DNA from 4 places in the Bhargavaea sp. GQ12 genome. Region 4 is predicted to be linked to each of the others. Evidence: riboswitches for the same ligand, from Rfam matches in the RefSeq annotation. Region 4 holds a riboswitch; each other region holds the start of a gene.
The links. A riboswitch is a leader RNA that binds a small molecule or an ion and turns the genes downstream of it on or off. The one in region 4 is predicted to bind S-adenosylmethionine.

Region 1: it holds a riboswitch for S-adenosylmethionine, as region 4 does, so the genes downstream of both, AC6CHQ_RS11410 (methionine biosynthesis PLP-dependent protein) here and AC6CHQ_RS05710 (aliphatic sulfonate ABC transporter substrate-binding protein) in region 4, are expected to answer to the same signal.
Region 2: it holds a riboswitch for S-adenosylmethionine, as region 4 does, so the genes downstream of both, ssuE (NADPH-dependent FMN reductase) here and AC6CHQ_RS05710 (aliphatic sulfonate ABC transporter substrate-binding protein) in region 4, are expected to answer to the same signal.
Region 3: it holds a riboswitch for S-adenosylmethionine, as region 4 does, so the genes downstream of both, AC6CHQ_RS09120 (methionine ABC transporter ATP-binding protein) here and AC6CHQ_RS05710 (aliphatic sulfonate ABC transporter substrate-binding protein) in region 4, are expected to answer to the same signal.

The regions. Positions count from the first base shown of each region.
Region 1 is NZ_JCAXEU010000012.1:14,461-18,668, reverse strand. It holds gene AC6CHQ_RS11420 (5-methyltetrahydropteroyltriglutamate--homocysteine S-methyltransferase) at 1-244, opposite strand, end outside; gene AC6CHQ_RS11415 (5-methyltetrahydropteroyltriglutamate--homocysteine S-methyltransferase) at 296-1,429, opposite strand; gene AC6CHQ_RS11410 (methionine biosynthesis PLP-dependent protein) at 1,457-2,584, opposite strand; SAM riboswitch class I at 2,676-2,781, opposite strand; gene AC6CHQ_RS11405 (NADPH-dependent FMN reductase) at 2,997-3,563, shown strand; gene AC6CHQ_RS11400 (hypothetical protein) at 3,674-3,853, shown strand; gene AC6CHQ_RS11395 (hypothetical protein) at 4,058-4,208, shown strand, end outside.
Region 2 is NZ_JCAXEU010000018.1:49,904-54,111, reverse strand. It holds gene acpS (holo-ACP synthase) at 1-255, opposite strand, end outside; gene AC6CHQ_RS13875 (rhomboid family intramembrane serine protease) at 324-935, shown strand; gene AC6CHQ_RS13870 (LLM class flavin-dependent oxidoreductase) at 1,134-2,162, shown strand; SAM riboswitch class I at 2,217-2,327, shown strand; gene ssuE (NADPH-dependent FMN reductase) at 2,491-3,036, shown strand; gene AC6CHQ_RS13860 (LLM class flavin-dependent oxidoreductase) at 3,060-4,208, shown strand, end outside.
Region 3 is NZ_JCAXEU010000008.1:50,322-54,529, forward strand. It holds gene AC6CHQ_RS09110 (MetQ/NlpA family ABC transporter substrate-binding protein) at 1-389, opposite strand, end outside; gene AC6CHQ_RS09115 (methionine ABC transporter permease) at 436-1,104, opposite strand; gene AC6CHQ_RS09120 (methionine ABC transporter ATP-binding protein) at 1,097-2,122, opposite strand; SAM riboswitch class I at 2,208-2,316, opposite strand; gene AC6CHQ_RS09125 (thioredoxin family protein) at 2,392-2,691, opposite strand; gene AC6CHQ_RS09130 (toprim domain-containing protein) at 2,705-3,043, opposite strand; gene gcvH (glycine cleavage system protein GcvH) at 3,173-3,553, opposite strand; gene AC6CHQ_RS09140 (arsenate reductase family protein) at 3,626-3,982, opposite strand; gene AC6CHQ_RS09145 (acyl-CoA dehydrogenase FadE) at 4,076-4,208, opposite strand, start outside.
Region 4 is NZ_JCAXEU010000004.1:191,226-195,433, reverse strand. It holds gene AC6CHQ_RS05715 (D-TA family PLP-dependent enzyme) at 268-1,374, shown strand; SAM riboswitch class I at 1,474-1,585, shown strand; SAM riboswitch class I at 1,656-1,763, shown strand; gene AC6CHQ_RS05710 (aliphatic sulfonate ABC transporter substrate-binding protein) at 1,844-2,836, shown strand; gene AC6CHQ_RS05705 (ABC transporter permease) at 2,843-3,676, shown strand; gene AC6CHQ_RS05700 (ABC transporter ATP-binding protein) at 3,691-4,208, shown strand, end outside.

The sequences.
Region 1 (4,208 bases), on a different contig from region 4:
CAAGAAAGTCAAGGTGCCACCAGCTTCGGCGGAATTCCCCGTCCGTGACGCCGCGGAGCCCGTTCGTCTTCTGGGCTTCGACGAGCCGGCGGATCTCTTCGTCTTCGACACGCGTCAGCTCATCTCGGGAAATCTCTCCCTGCTGGAACTTGACGCGGGCCTCCTTCAGAGCCTCGGGGCGTAGAAAGCTGCCGACGTGATCAGCGCGAAATGGTGCACGTGTTTTATTAACGGATGTAGTCATCATGATTCCTTCTTTCTGTGGTTGATAGTCTGTGATTCAGGGAAGCGATGTTCAGGCCTCAGGACCCCATACGTCCTTGGCGATCTTGGCAACATGCCGGACCTTCGCCCATTGCTCTTCCTCGGTGAGGATGTTTCCTTCCTCGGTAGATGCAAACCCGCACTGCGGGCTGAGTGCGAGCTGGCTGAGCGGCACATAAGTGGCCGCCTCGCGGATTCTTGCTTTGATCTGTTCTTCATCTTCAAGCTCAGGGAACTTCGAAGTGACGAGGCCGAGTACGATGGTCAGGTCAGGACGGTTAACGAAGCGGAGTGGTTCAAAACCTCCGGAGCGCTCGTCATCGAACTCGAGAAAGAGGCCATCGACGTTCAGTTTGCTGAAGATCACTTCGGACGCGCCTTCGTAGCTACCGCTTGAAGCATAGGAAGAGCGGAAATTGCCTCGGCAGATGTGCATCGTCACCAGCAGGTCATCCGGCCGGCCATCGATGGCTCCATTGATCGCCTCTGCAAACTTGTGGACAAGCTGATCCGGGTCGGAACCGAAGGCGCGTGCAAGCGCCCGGCTTTCTTCGGAGAAGAACAGCGACCATGCCGTGTCATCCAGCTGAAGGTAGCGGCATCCGGCATCATACAAGTCTTTGATGAATGCGCGGTAAGCCGGAATGAGGTCTTTGTAGAAGTCCTCGCCGTTCTGATAAAGGCCGGTTTCGATTCCGCTATGGAAAAAGAGCATGTTCGGGCTCGGGATCGTATACTTCACTTTGACGCCTTCGCCTGCGATTTCCTGGAGCTTACGGAAGTGGTCCAGGAATGGATGAGTTCCGGAATAGCCGATCTTGCCGGTCACCTTATAGCCGTGGGCTTTCGTTTTGACTCCGTTGAACGGGATGCCTTCGCCGGTTTCAGTGTACTCGATGCCGTCCAGGCCAAGAAGGAAGTCCATATGCCACCATGTCCGGCGGAATTCTCCGTCTGTAACGGCAGTCAGGCCGTTTTCAAGCTGCGCTTTGACGAGCTTTTTGATTTCTTCATCTTCCACAAGAACCAGTTCCTCGCGGGTGATCGAGCCTTCCTTGAACTGTTCACGGACATTTTTCAGGCGTTCTGGTCGGAGAAAGCTGCCGACATGGTCGGCTTTGAATGGGGTGCGGACGGTTTTCGTTTCTGGAAGGTTGGCAGTCATAGAGATTCCTCTTTTCATTAGTTTTTGTCAGGCAGATGGCTGTCCGGTTTTTGCAAGGGCGACCCTAAAGGCCTGCTTCAGGTCATCAATGAGATCTTCTGCGTCCTCGATGCCGATCGACAACCGTAGGAGGCTGTTATCGATACCGCGTCGCGTCCGCTCTTCAAGCGGGATATCCGCGTGGGTCTGTGTGGATGGGTAAGTGATAAAGCTTTCGACGCCTCCCAGGCTTTCGGCGAAGGCGATCAGCTGCAGTTCCTCCAGAAGTGGGGCGACGATGGCAGGATCTGCGGTACGGAACGATAGCATCCCCCCACGGCCCGGATAAAGGACCTGCGACACCGCGGGTTCCGACGTAAGATAGGCGGCAATCTCTTTTGCATTCAGTTCATGCTGCTTCATACGGAGAGGAAGGGTTTTCAGCCCCCGGATGACGAGCCATGAGTCGAACGGCGAAAGAACCGCTCCTTCCGCGTTATGCTGGGCGGCCAGCTGTGTGCAAAGGGCTTCACTTTTTGCGACGACGAGTCCCGCCAGTACATCATTGTGTCCACCAATGTACTTGGTCGCGCTATGGATGACGATGTCCGCCCCCAGTGTAATCGGCTTCTGGAGAATCGGCGTGTAGAACGTGTTGTCGACAATCAGCAGGAGACCATGCTGTTTCGCGATTTTGGCGTACACTTCAATATCGATTTCCTGCATCAGCGGATTTGTAGGGGATTCGATGAACAGCGCCTTCGTCGTATCCGTGATGGCACGCTTCACTTCATCGGGATCGCTGAATGTCAGGTAATCGACCGGAATGCCGTATTGCTTCCGGTATTGTTCCAGAAGGCGGTACGTTCCCCCGTATAGGTCCTCCGGCGCGAGAATGCCATCGCCCGGGCGGAATAGGGACAGGACAAGCCGGATGGCGGCCATGCCGGAGCTGCAGGCAAATGCCGCGTCTCCCGCTTCCAGTTCTGCAAAGCCTTCTTCGAGAAGGGCGCGGGTCGGATTCTTTGTGCGGGAGTAATCGAAGCCGGTCGATTGTCCGAGGCCGGGGTGCTCATAGGCGGTGGACAGGTGTATCGGAGGGTTCACCGCTCCCGTCCGGGGATCCGTCCGGTTACCCAGTTGGGCGAGGAGAGTGGCGGTCTTTTTTCTAGTCATTAGGCAGGCACCCTTTCGTTGATAGATGGGAGGGAATAAGAAAAGAGCCCTCCAAATAAGAAGAGGGCTCTGTATTTGTATACAGATGGTCTTCTTATCTTCCGGATCTTTCTGGATCCGCTGGAAGTAGCACCTTTGCCTTAAGGCAGGTTGCTGAGACATCAAAGGGCCAGTCCCTCCGTCTCTCTGGATAAGAATTGCTGATTCAATTGTTTGAAAAATGATTAGACTCACTGTATCACCGTTTAGGGCGGCCCGCAAGCCTTTTTTTTAAAATGAAGATTGAAAGAGTTTCCAGGTGTCCCGGTGAGCAAGAAGAGGGATGAAACATGTCGAATCGTGTAACATAACTGTGGATAAGCCGGAGACTACATTTCCGGCAATACAGTTATGCTGAAGGAGTGTTTCATCCATGACCATCAAAGTCAAAGCAATCATCGGGAGCACCAGCTCCACATCCTATAACCTGAAAGTCGTCGAAGCCATGCGCAGCCGCTACGCGGACCGTCTGGAAATCACGCCGCTCTTCATCAATGCTCTTGAGCCGTATGCAACCGATATTGAAAACAATCCGTCGGAAGATGTCTTGGACTTTAAGAAAGACGTGGCTGATTCCGACGCGGTCCTCTTTGCCGTACCGGAATACAACTTCTCCATCCCAGGCCAGCTGAAAAATGCCATCGACTGGATGAGCCGTGTCGATCTCGTTCTGAACAACAAACCGACATTCATCGTCGGCGCGTCGATGGGCGCGCTCGGCTCCGTCCGTGCCCAGCAGCATCTGCGTGAGATTCTGTCGAACCCGAACCTCGCTCCGGCAATCCTGCCGCAGAACGAAGTGTATATCGGCTCCGTCCACGAGAAAATCGACGAAGCAGGCAACCTTACTGACGAAGGGACCCTCGCGTTCCTCGACATCGTCGTGGACAACTTCATCAAGTTCTACGAGAAGGAAAAGGCAGCAGCAGCTGTCAACTGATCGTAACCGCCCATCCGGCATTGCCGGATGGGCTTTTTGATGGTGTTGATTGCGTGCATGCGCTTGCGGGTAAACTCCATAAAAGAGAGAAAAGAAAAGGAGAGATTGCCATGAACGATAAAAAGGATCGCGCAGGTAAGGCGAGCGAGCAGGCGCTCGGGCCGGACGACAAAAACGATTTCACCGGCATGCCGGACAAACAGAGTCCTGATTTCGAACCGGACCAAAGCCCGGAGGGGCAGGTCGAGCAGGCTGAACAAAGCACAAAGCGGGACAAGGGAGGGGAATAAACCCATTCCGGATCCCGAAATAGGGGGTAAACTCCCATAGGCCGCACGGGCGATTGACGCCGTGCGGCTTTTTGAATGCGCAAAACGGGCGATAACACCGCAGGGCGCCGGTAGATTCGCCCGAGCTGATGCTTGGCCCCCGAATACATTGGTAGAGCAAGGTGAAAAGACCTTGTGAGAAAAAAAGTGGAGGAGGTGAGAAAAATGAACCAAACAGAAATGCAAAACATCCTTAAGCAGGAAATGCCGAATGTCCTTCGCGGCCTTGATGCGGAAATCGCTGAAGCGAAGAATGCCGGAGACGTACAAAGCTTGAACAACCTTCAAGGGCTTCGGGCACAAATGACCCAGACGA
Region 2 (4,208 bases), on a different contig from region 4:
GCCGCCTTCGCCGGAAAGCACACTGATGTCGGAAAACGCGCACGACGCGCCAATTCCGGTGCCGAGCGCTTTTGCAAATGCTTCCTTGGCGGCAAACCGCCCGGCAAGATATTCGGTCCGGCGGGTGCCGCCGAGCTGATCATATCGCTCCAATTCTTCCTTGCTCAGGATCCTCTCCCGGAAGCGGTCGCTGCGGCCGTCCGCCTGCCTGATCCTGTCCATTTCCACTATATCAAGCCCAATTCCCGTGATCATCCGTTCTCCCCGCTTTCTGGACCGCGCCAAACGCGGTATACTGTTCTTATGTAAATTGAGGTGAAACCATGTTTATCAGAAGAGAAAGCTTCTCCGAGTACATCCGGCTTTATCCGGTCGTCTCGGCGCTGATCGCGATCAACGTGATCATCTACATCCTGACCATCCTGCCCGGCATCGGCGACCTGATCATGTTCCATGGAATGGGCATCAACCGGCTGATCGCTGACGGCGACTGGTGGCGCTTTATCACACCGATGTTCCTGCACGCCGGACTCATGCATGTCCTGTTCAATATGTTCGCCCTGTTCCTGTTCGGCCCGGAGCTTGAGCGGATTGCAGGCAAGATCCGGTTCCTGAACCTGTTTTTCCTGGCCGGCCTATTCGGCAATGTCGCATCCTATTTTCTGCATGACGGCTCTTACGCCTATGTCGGCGCAAGTGGTGCCATCTACGGAATCTTCGGCGCGTTCGGCGCATTTGTGTACCATACGAAGGGCGCATTCCCGCAAATCCGCCAGATCATCCTGCCGATCATCGTCATCAGCGTGATCATGACGTTCCTGACACCGAACATCAACATCACCGCCCACCTGACCGGCCTGGCAGTCGGCTTCCTCGTCGGCTTCAGCTACTTCCAACCGAAGAATATCACAAGCTGGCGCAAGAAGCGCCGCTAAAGTACCCCAAGCCCTGCTCCCGCAGGGCTTTTTTGATGTGGTTCTGCTAAGGTACCTTCCCGCCTGCGAAAAATTCAACCTACCCTAAAACCTACTAATCAGGTAGAGTTATAAGGGTATTAGAATTCAGTGTGCACTGACACCTGCCTGCCACCAAACATTCAGGCATTTGAAATCACCATATTGGAGGGGTTCTTCATGAGCTATCAACTTGGCATATTAGATCAAAGCCCGGTTTTTCCGGGGGCGTCCGCAGAGCACGCCCTGCAGCAGACAGTGCAACTGGCCCAACAGGCGGAAAAATGGGGGTATAGCCGGTTCTGGGTGTCCGAGCATCATCACTCCCAGGACGTAGCCGGTTCATCACCTGAGGTGCTGGTCTCCCATCTGCTGGCCAAAACAGAGTCCATCCGCATCGGGTCCGGAGGCGTCATGCTCCAGCACTACAGTCCTTTTAAAGTCGCTGAAAACTTCCATCTGATGTCCGCGCTTGCTCCTGGAAGGGTCGACCTCGGTATAGGAAAGGCACCCGGCGGCCTTCCCCTCTCCACGAAGGCCCTGCAATTTGGGACGGTCAACGACGGGACAGACTTTGCCGAATGGCTGGCCCATCTGATGCAACTGATCCGGGATGAAGTACCGGAAGCTCATCCGCTGGCCGGCATCCAGGCCACCCCTCTCCCGTCCAAACGGCCTGATGTCCATCTTCTTGGTGCAAGCCCGGATAGCGCCCGGCTCGCGGCAAGACTGGGAATCGGATTTGTATTCGCTTTGTTCATCAACAACAATCGCACCGTGCTGGAAAAATCAGCCGCCGCGTACCGGGAACTTCATCCCGGCGGAACATTCATCGCTGCCGCCCATGTGCTGGCAGCGCCGACGCAGGCAGAAGCTGAAAATCTGGCAGGTGATTACAAAATCATCAAAGTGCATCTGCAGAACGGCCGTTCATTCACGCTGACATCCACCGAAGCGGCTCATTCGTTCGGCAGACAGGCAGGTGTTCCCTATGAAGTCGAAGAGCTGAAGGCAGACATCATCGCAGGGACACCCGACTATGTGCATCAGCAACTGGCGCAGCTCCATGAGGCTTACCGGATAGATGAATTCATCCTGCACACAGCGCTGCCGAAAGTAGCTGAACGCGCCCGCTCCTTCCGGCTGCTGGGTCCGCATCTTATTCCGGCAAGTGACAGCTCTACAGAAAAGTCTGAAATTTATCGTTGACAATGCCGAAAGCTTTGCTATACTGTTCATCAAGCTGAAAAATTCATAATTTTTTTCTTATCAAGAGAGGTGGAGGGACTTGGCCCTGCGAAGCCTCAGCAACCAGCAAACTCCGGTTTGTATGGTGCTAACTCCGGAAGGACAGATCTGTCCTGAAGATGAGAAAACAGTCAGGCAGGCGTAATTGTATTCTGCCCAGGCTCTTCTCTCATTCTTGAATGGGAAAAGGGCCTTTTCCTATTCTTCATCCTTTCCGGAACCTTTCAGCGGAATCCGTCAATCCAACCCCATCCGCCAAATGACCTCATTAAAGAAAGGATGAATATCCATGACCGAAATTGTCATCATCTCCGGCAGTCCGAGTGCCGCTTCCCGCTCGGACCGAGTACTCGGCTACATCGGAGGGCTGCTTGAAGACAAGGGGTTCATCGTCACCCACCTGAGCGTGCGGGACATTCCCGCCGAAGCCCTCTTTACAGCAGACTTCAGCCACCCGTCCGTCACGGGCGCCGCAGCGAGCATCCGGGAAGCGCAGGGGGTCGTCGTCGGCTCCCCTGTCTACAAAGCCGCTTATTCAGGAGTCCTTAAGGCGTTTATCGACCTTCTGCCTCAAGATGTGCTGGAATCCACCCCCGTCCTTCCGCTCATGACCGGCGGCAGCCCCGGGCATCTGCTGGCACTCGACTATGCCCTCAAGCCGCTCCTTTCCACGCTGAAGGGGCATGCCCTAAAAGGGATTTACCTGACGGATGATGTGATCGACAAGAATCTCGACATCCCTGTGCTTGACGGAGACTGCCTCAGCCGCCTTGAGAAACAGACGGCCTATTTTGCGGAACTGATCCGAAGGCAGCACAGCCGAACCCATGCCTGAGCCAGAATGAAAGGATGATGACCATGACCAAAAAACGTATTTACCTGAATGCGTTCGAGATGAACACAGCGGGTCACCAGTCTCCCGGCCTCTGGGCGCATCCCGATGACCAGTCCCACCGGTACAAGGACTGCGACTACTGGATCGAGCTTGCACGCATCCTCGAGGAGACCCGCTATGATGCTGTGTTCCTTGCAGATGTACTTGGTACGTACGATGTCTATGGCGGTTCCCGCGAAGCAGCGGTGCGACAAGGTGCACAGTCGCCGGTCAACGACCCGAGCCTCGTCGTCCCCCTCATGGCGGCTGTCACGAATCATCTCGGCTTTGGTGTCACTGCCTCCGTCAGCCACGAGCATCCGTACACGTTCGCCCGCCGAATCTCGACACTCGATCACCTGACAAAGGGACGTGTCGGCTGGAACATCGTCACATCCTACCTGAAGAGCGCCGCCCTCAACATGGGTCTGGACGAACAGGTTTCCCACGACGAGCGCTACGACATCGCGGAAGAATACTTGGAAGTGTGCTACAAACTGTGGGAAAGCAGCTGGGAAGATGATGCCGTGAAAGTCGACAAGGAAAACCGTGTGTATTCGGATCCTTCCAAAGTCCACGATATCGGCCATCACGGCAAATACTTCAAGGTGCCGGGCGCCCATCTGTCGGAACCGTCCCCTCAGCGTACACCGGTGCTGTTCCAGGCTGGCGCGTCGCCAAAGGGCCGTTCATTCGCAGGAAGGCACACTGAACTCGCCTTTATCGGAGCACCAACGAAAAACGCGGCCAAACAGACCGTCACGAGGCTCCGGGAAGCGGCAGCTGAAGCCGGACGTGATCCGGAAGAGATCAAGATCCTGACACTGGTCACACCGGTCATCGGGCGGACCGAGCAAGAAGCCCGTGAGAAGTACGATGAGTACCAGTCCTACATCTCCGATGAAGGCGCACTTGCCCTGTTCGGCGGCTGGACGGGCGTCGACCTGTCAGGCGCCGACCTTGATGCCGGCGTCGAATACGTCGAAAATGACGCGATCCGCTCCACGCTCGAGACATTCACGAAAATCGATCCGGAACGCAACTGGACAATCCGTGAGATCATCAAATCGATTGGCGTCGGCGGCATGGGCACCGCAATCGTCGGCACGCCGGAGCAGGTTGCGGACGTGCTC
Region 3 (4,208 bases), on a different contig from region 4:
TTGTTGGAATAGATGCCGATCGGCTCGATATGGATGCCGCCTGCATTCACGAAGTCATAGCCGTGGTCAGCCATCTGAGTTTCAAGATAAGGAATGTGCTGGAAGTAGTTCGCACCAATTTCTTCAGATTCTAGGTCCTCGTTCGGGAGAACATAGTCCTGGTAAGTTTCGATTTCAAGCTCGATACCTTTTTCCTCGAGAAGCGGTTTTGCCTCTTCCAGGATGAGAGCATGCGGAACGTTGGATGCGCCGACAACGAGTTCCTTTGGCTCACCGCCGCCTTCCCCGCCTTCGGATGTTCCTGAAGACGTGTCATCTCCGCCTGCACCGCATGCTGCCAGAGCGAGTGTTCCAGTCGCCAAAAATAGTCCTGCTGCAAATTTCTTCATGATTGTTTCCCCCTTGGGTTTTGTTATTGTTTTTTAATAAAGACTTTTAGCGTTTGTCCGTCCGCTTGACCAGGATATCCCCGATCCACTGGATGGCAAAGACAATGACCAGGATCAGGATCGTGGCGACTATTGTCACGTCGGTCCGGCTTCTCTGAAATCCGTCCAGATAAGCCAGGTTGCCCAGGCCGCCTGCACCGATGATTCCTGCCATCGCCGTATATCCGACAAGCGCAATTGCCGTCACAGTGATGCCGGAGATCAGCGCCGGCATCGATTCCGGAAGAAGCACTTTCCGAATGATGGTCCACGTGGTCGCCCCCATGGAACGCGCAGCCTCAATGACTCCTTTGTCGATCTCCGCAAGTGCGATCTGGACCATCCGTCCGTAAAACGGCGCGGAACCGATGATCAGCGCCGGCAGGGCCGCATTCGGGCCGCGGATCGAACCGAGCAGGAACTTCGTCAGCGGAATCAGCAAAATGATCAGGATAATAAATGGAATCGACCGGAAGATGTTGACGAATGCCGCTGTGATCAGGTTGGACAGCCGGTTCTGATAGATTCCTTTAGGACCTGTCAGGAAAAGCAGGATGCCGAGCACGAGCCCGATCAGGAAAGTGAACAGTGTAGCAACTGCTGTCATGTATAGGGTCTCGAGCGTAGCTTCCCACATCTTGTCCCAGTCAACGTTCGGAAACAGTTGTTCAATCACGGTCGATCACCTCTGTTTCCACGCCTTCCGAGTGAAGGAATTCCACTGCCTCGGTAATCGCTGACTCATCGCCGGCCAGATTCAGGATGATGGACCCGAAAGTCCCGCCATGCGTCTGCGAGACATTGGCCTGCAGGATGTTGACATCGATGTTGAATGTCCGGATGAGCCGGGCAAGTACAGGCTCTCCCGTACGTTCGCCGACAAAGCCCAGACGGATCAATGTGCCGTCCGGGTTTTCCTTGATCAGTTGCCCGATCGCCTGCTTTACATCAGGTGACTCCGTGACCTGTGAGACAAAACGCTTCGTGATCGGCTGCTGCGGCGAGCGGAAGACCTGGAGTACATTCCCCATCTCGACGACCCGGCCTGCCTCCATGACCGCCACCCGGTGACAGATTTTCCGGATGACGTGCATTTCATGCGTAATCAGCACAATCGTGAGGTTCAGCCGCTTATTGATATCTGTGAGAAGGTCCAGGATCGAATCGGTCGTCTCCGGGTCGAGTGCGGAGGTGGCTTCGTCGCAGAGCAGTACATCCGGATCATTGGCCAGCGCGCGGGCAATCCCGACACGCTGTTTCTGTCCGCCAGAGAGTTCGGACGGATAGGCGTCCTCTCTGCCCTCAAGGCCGACGAGCCGGATCAGCTCCCGTACTTTCGGCTCCCGATCCACTTTTTTCACCCCTGCAATTTCCAGAGGGAATGCAATGTTCTCCGCAACCGTACGGGACCATAGCAGATTGAAGTGCTGAAAAATCATACTCACCTTCTGGCGGGCCTTCCTCAGATCCGCCCCGGAGACCGAGGACATTTTCATGCCGTTTACAGTCACGTTGCCGCTCGTCGGCTTTTCAAGGCCATTCAGCATACGGATCAGTGTGCTTTTACCTGCACCGCTGTAGCCGATGATGCCGAATATCTCCCCTTCACGGATTTCAAGATCCACCGCATCGACCGCGGTGAGTGTCCGGTTGGAAAGCCGGAACTGTTTGGTTATCTGTTCTAACTTAATCATTTGGTCACCTCTGTAATAAAAAAGACCTGTCTGCGGGCAGGCAGACAGGTCGCGCAGCCGTTCCGTCTCAGGTCCGGCGCATTTCCTCTCATCTGCCAAAGCGCTTGCGCTTTGAGTGATTTGGCACCATTTCACGTTTCCGTGACGGTTGCCGGGCTTCATCGGGCACTTCCCTCCGCCGCTCTCAATAAGAGTTTCCGTATTCGTTTAGGTTCATCCGTCTGTAGGATGACTGATGGATGAAACTATATCATAGCGCCTGATTGGCGTCAACTTAATTTTTCATAGAGATATGGGACCGACTGGAAAGCATATATCTTCTCCACTTCCCTGCCCTCTTTTGCAACCAGAAGGCACGGAACGCTCTCCACAACATACTTGGCGGCAACTTCTTCATGATAGTTGAGGTCGGCCTTGCCCAGTTTGACTTCCGGAAGGAGTTTTTCCACGACCTCCATCATCCTCGACGCCACCTGGCACGTCCCGCAAAGCGGTGTATAGAGGTAAAAAGCGGCCGTGGCCGGGCTTTTCGATGCTTCTTCAAATTGTTGCAGATTCCATTCTTCCAAACATGCTCATCCTTTACAGCAGAAATTCGGTCTTGATTTCGATGTTTGCCGACAGGAGCTCTTCCGCGAGCACACGGAGCGGCGTTGTCGCCACCTCCCGGTATACGCGGTCCGTATACAAATGCCGGGCTTCCGGATACTCTCTCCTGAGTAGCGCCCGCAACTTTTCACCGGAACGGTCGGCATCGAAAAACGCGTAGATATCCGCACCTTCGTACGGTTCGAGAAGTTCTTCGATCCTGGTCGGGCTTGCCGTTCCGTTCGTGCAGATAATATCCACCGGTTCATCCAGTAGCCGGGAAATCCGTTTCCTGTCTGAGCTGCCTTCGACGATAATTACTTTGTCGTTCATCCTGATCCCTCCACGAGCACACCGTGTGATTCAGGACTCATCCGGTTAAGGCTTCGGCTCCGGACGGGGTCCTTCTCTATTAGAAGATGCAAAAAACGCCGGAAGATGCCGGCGTTTCCTGCATGCAGGTCAGCCCTGCGTCATTTGATCGTATTGTTCAGCAGACATAAGCTTATCGATTTCCGAAGAATCAGACGGTTCAACAACGACCATCCACGCCTTTTCGTAAGGCGATTCGTTGACGAACTCAGGGCTATCCTCGAGATCTTCGTTCACTTCAACGACAGTGCCGCTGATCGGTGCATACAGTTCGGATACCGTCTTGACCGACTCAACGCTTCCGAAAGGCTCGTCCGCCTTGATTTCGTCGCCAACTTCAGGCAGTTCGACGAATACGATATCGCCGAGTTCAGCTTGCGCAAAATGTGTGATACCGATCCGGGCCTTGCCGTCTTCAGTCTTGACCCATTCGTGTTCTTCAGAGTAGCGAAGTTCTGTTGGTGTGCTCATTCTGACCCCTCCAGGAATTAGTTATCCATCCATCTCAGTTTGCCATACAGCGGCAGGAAACTCAATAGTCGCTTAATTCCATACGGATTCAAAATCCGCTTCCCGGAATCCGACGGTCGCTTTTTCACCGTCAAAGACGATCGGACGCTTGATCAGCATCCCGTCAGAGGCGAGAAGACTGATCTGCTCATCCTCAGACATCCCGGGAAGGCGGTCTTTGAGACCGCCTTCCCGATAGACTTTCCCGCTTGTGTTAAAGAATTTCTTTAGCTCGAGGCCGCTTGCAGCAATAATTTCCCGGAGCTGTTTTTCGGACGGTGGCGCGTCCTTGATATCGATTTCATCATAGTCCACCCCATGCTCATCCAGCCACTTTTTTGCCTTCCGGCAGGTGGTGCACTTCGGATATCCATAATATGTGATCGCCATTCCCTTGCCTCCCTGCTTCTGCTCATGGGACAAGTATAACAAAAAGCAAGCCCGTTCTGCTTGATGCAGGCCGGGCTTGTAAGAATAACCGGTTCAGACTGTGTATTTAAGGGCTTCGTTCAGCTTGTCTGCCGCTTCACGCTTCAGAGGAATAAGGTTCTTCGGCGTGTAGCGGGTGAGTTTGCGAAGAGCGGACAGCATCATGCGCTGGTTGTCGCCTTCAACG
Region 4 (4,208 bases):
GGCGTTTTTTCGTGTTGGGTGCCGCGAGGTTGTGTACTTTCGGGAAACGTTAGTGTGCTTTCGCGGGCGGATGGTGTACTTTCGGGAGCGTTTAGTGTACTTTCGCCAGCACTTGGTGTACTTTCGTGGCCGCTTAGTGTACTTTCGCGCCCACGCAACAGCTAGCCAGGCGACAAATCAGCCACCCCCCGACCTGTTCCATTGCCAAGCACTACATATTTGGGAGACAATGTTAATAGACTATTCAAACAAAAGGGGGAAGGGGATATGAACGTCAAGGAACTGGACACACCTGCACTGCTGATAGACCAAGAAATTCTTCACGAAAATATCCGCTTGATGCAAGCATACGCCGATGCAAACGGTGTGAAGCTACGGCCCCATACGAAGACACACAAGATGCCATATGTGGCCAGGCTGCAGGAGGAGGCAGGGGCATCAGGTATCACTGTCGCCAAAGCCGGCGAAGCGGAAGTGATGGCGGCACGGGGTCTGAACAATATATTCATCGCCAATCAGGTCGTCGGCAAGACAAAGCTCGAGCGGATCCGGAAACTGGCGGAGACGGCCGATGTTTCATTCGGTGTGGACAGCCCGGTCCAGATCAGACAGATTGAAGAGGTGTTTAGTGGTGCGCAGAAGCCGGCGCAGGTGCTTGTGGAAATCGAAGTCGGGGAGAAGCGGTCGGGGGTCATCGAGGAAAGAGATTTTCGTGTGTTGCTGGAAGAAATCCGCAGAAGTGAACACGTCCGCTTCCGCGGAGTCTTTTCCCACGACGGGCATACGTACAAAGCGGAAAATGCAGAACAATGCCGGGAACTTTTTGAGGAAGCCTCGGCACGGACGCTGCGGTTCGCGGAAATCGCCCGGAATGAGGGGATGGATCCGGAAACCGTGAGCATCGGTTCGACACCGCCATTTTTGCTTGGCTTCGATATCCCTGATGGCATTACAGAAATCCGACCTGGCACGTACGTTTTCATGGATGCGTCCCAGTCAAATGTACTCGGCCATTACGGCCGCTGCGCCGCCACGATCCTAACGACCGTCATCAGCAAGCCGACCCGCGAGCGCGTGATCACTGACGTCGGGGCGAAAGGCATCACCGCCCAGACCCGGAACACCGGCATCACAACCACAAAAGGGCTCGGTAAGATAAAAGAGTTCGACGGGGTCTACCTTGATGGTGTGTTCGACGAGCACGCCATCATCTACAACGAGGCCTTCAGCCGCCAGGTGGAGATCGGCGACAAAGTCCGGATCATCCCGAACCACATCTGCCCGGTGTGCAACCTGCATGAACGCGCCTGGCTTGTCTCCGGCAGTGAAGTCGTGGAAGAAATTCCGGTCGAGGCCAGGGGAAAACTGGGCTAATCCGACCAACGTCCTAAATTTCGGACTATTTGACCATTTATAAAAACTCGAGTTGACCAATGGGGATTCATCCTGTAAGATGGCAATCAAATCAAAATATTCTTATCAAGAGCGGCGGAGGGAACTGGCCCGACGATGCCCGGCAACCTTCAGGCGATGCCTGAAAGGTGCCACATCCAGCCGGACATCCATCTGTCCGGGAAGATAAGAGAGAACGGGACATTCGGCCTCTCTGATCATTCAGGGAGGCTTTTCGTATCCCATCAAAACTGAATAACAAATTCTTATCAAGAGCGGCGGAGGGACTGGCCCGACGATGCCCGGCAACCACCAGACGATGTCTGGAAAGGTGCTAATTCCTGTGGGAAGCAATTCCCAAGAGATAAGAAGAGGACGGAACACCCGCGCTCTCTTCTTAGAAGAGGGCGTTTTTTTAATCCGTACATACAACGAAGGGGAGAGGACAAACATGAAAAATACGAAAATCAAACTGCTCGGACTGACAGCGGCGGCACTATTGGCACTTGCGGGATGCTCATCATCCAACGCGGAGGAAGATGGGAACCCGGACAAGATCCGGGTCGACTACGCGCATTATTCGCCGACGAGTCTCGTACTGAAAAAGTTCGGTTGGCTGGAAGAGGAATTTGAGGAAGACGGCATCAAGGTCGAGTGGGCATTTAGCCAGGGCAGCAACAAGGCACTGGAATTCCTCAACAGCAACAGCGTCGACTTCGGTTCGGCAGCTGGAGCGGCTTCACTCATGTCCAAGGCGAACGGGGCGCCGATCCAGAACGTCTACATCGCTTCGAAGCCGGAATGGACGGCACTTGTCACAGATCCGGACTCCGGAATCGAGAGTGTGGAAGACCTAAAGGGCAAGAAAATCGCAGCGACGCTCGGCACGGATCCATACATCTTCCTGCTGCGCGCGCTGGATGAAGCAGGCCTGTCCGCTGATGACGTGGAGATCGTGAACCTGCAGCACGGCGACGGTGCAAGTTCCCTGACGACCGGAGCGGTCGATGCCTGGGCGGGCCTTGATCCGCATATGGCTCGGCTCGAAGTCGAGTCCGGCTCGGAGCTGTTCTACCGGAACGAAGACTTCAACACCTACAGCTTCCTGAACGTCCGTGAAGAGTTCGCGGAAAAGTATCCGGAGCATGTCGGGCGGGTGATCGAAGCTTACGAGAAGGCGCGCCAGTGGGTGCTCGACAACCCGGAAGAGGCGGCAGAACTGCTTGCGGAAGAGGCGGAGATCCCCCTTGAAGTCGCAGAAATCCAGATGGAGCGCAATGACTTCTCCGAACCTGTTCCGGGCGATGCGCAGCGTGAAGCCCTGATTGAAGCCGGGCGGATCCTGCAGGAAGGCGAAGTCATCAAGCCGGACGCGGATGTGGAGAAACTGACCGATGAACTGATCGACCCGGCATTCGCTGAGAAGGCGATCGGAGAGGAGTGACCGGACATGGTAAAACAGGCGATCTCAATTCCCGGCACAAGCCGGCAGACCAAGGAAAAAGCAAACGCCAAAACGGGGGGCGCCCAGAAAGTGTTGCTAGGAGGGATCCTGCCGCTGGTCATCGTCATCGTATGGGAGGCGCTCAGCCGGGCGGGGGTCTTCCCGTCCTACCAGCTGCCGGCGCCGAGCGTGATTTTGTCTACCATCACCGGAATGGTACAGGACGGTTCCCTCTGGAGCCATGTCGGCATCACGGTCTACCGGGTGTTCGCAGGCTTCCTGATCGGGGCGCTTGTCGCGGTTGTCCTCGGATCCGTCGTCGGGTTCTACAAAAAGGCGGAGCATGTGCTTGACCCGACCATCCAGGCTTTCCGCTCGATTCCGTCCCTTGCATGGGTTCCGCTTTTCATCCTCTGGATGGGGATCGGAGAGCCGTCCAAGGTGACGATGATCGCGGTCGGCGTGTTCTTTCCGGTTTACCTGAACACGGTGAGCGGTATCGCCGGCGTTGACCGAAAGCTGATCGAAGTCGGCCGCATGTATGGCCTGAATGCCTATCAGCTCGTCACGCGAGTCATCCTGCCGGCGGCGCTCCCGTCGTTCCTCACGGGGCTCCGGAGCGGGCTCGGACTCGGCTGGATGTTCGTCGTCGCAGCCGAACTGATGGGCGCAAGCCAGGGACTCGGCTACCTGCTCGTCGTCGGCCAGAACACGCTGTCGCCTGAGACGATCATCGCAAGCATCATCCTGTTCGCCGTGATCGGCAAGTTGTCCGACTGGGTTCTGAAAATCATCGAAGAGCGCGCGCTGCACTACCAGGACCGCGCGGTTCAATCATAAAGGGGGGCTTGGCCATGGCACTTGAACTGAAAAACGTCGGCCGCACATTCGACGGCCAGACAGCGGTGCGGAACGTGAACCTGTCCGCGGGAGAGGGCGAGATCATCGGACTTCTCGGTACAAGCGGCTGCGGGAAAAGCACGCTGCTCCGGGCGATTTCGGGACTGGACGGAAACTATGACGGAGAGATCCGCCTGAACGGCGAATTGGTGGATGGCGTGCAGGAGTCCGCGGGATTCATCTTCCAGGAGCCGAGGCTGTTCCCATGGCTGACGGTATTGGAGAACGCCACATTCGGGTTGTCCGGCAAGACCGGGGACAAGGAGAAAAAAGGACGTGAAATCCTCAGGAAAGTCGGACTCGGAGACAGCGAAAATCTTTATCCGAAAGAGCTGTCCGGCGGCATGGCGCAGCGCGTGGCGATTGCCCGTGCTCTCGTCACTTCCCCCGAGGTCCTGCTCCTGGACGAACCGTTCAGCGCGCTGGACGCCTTCACGAAGATGCAGCTGCAGGATCTCCTGCTCGACATCTG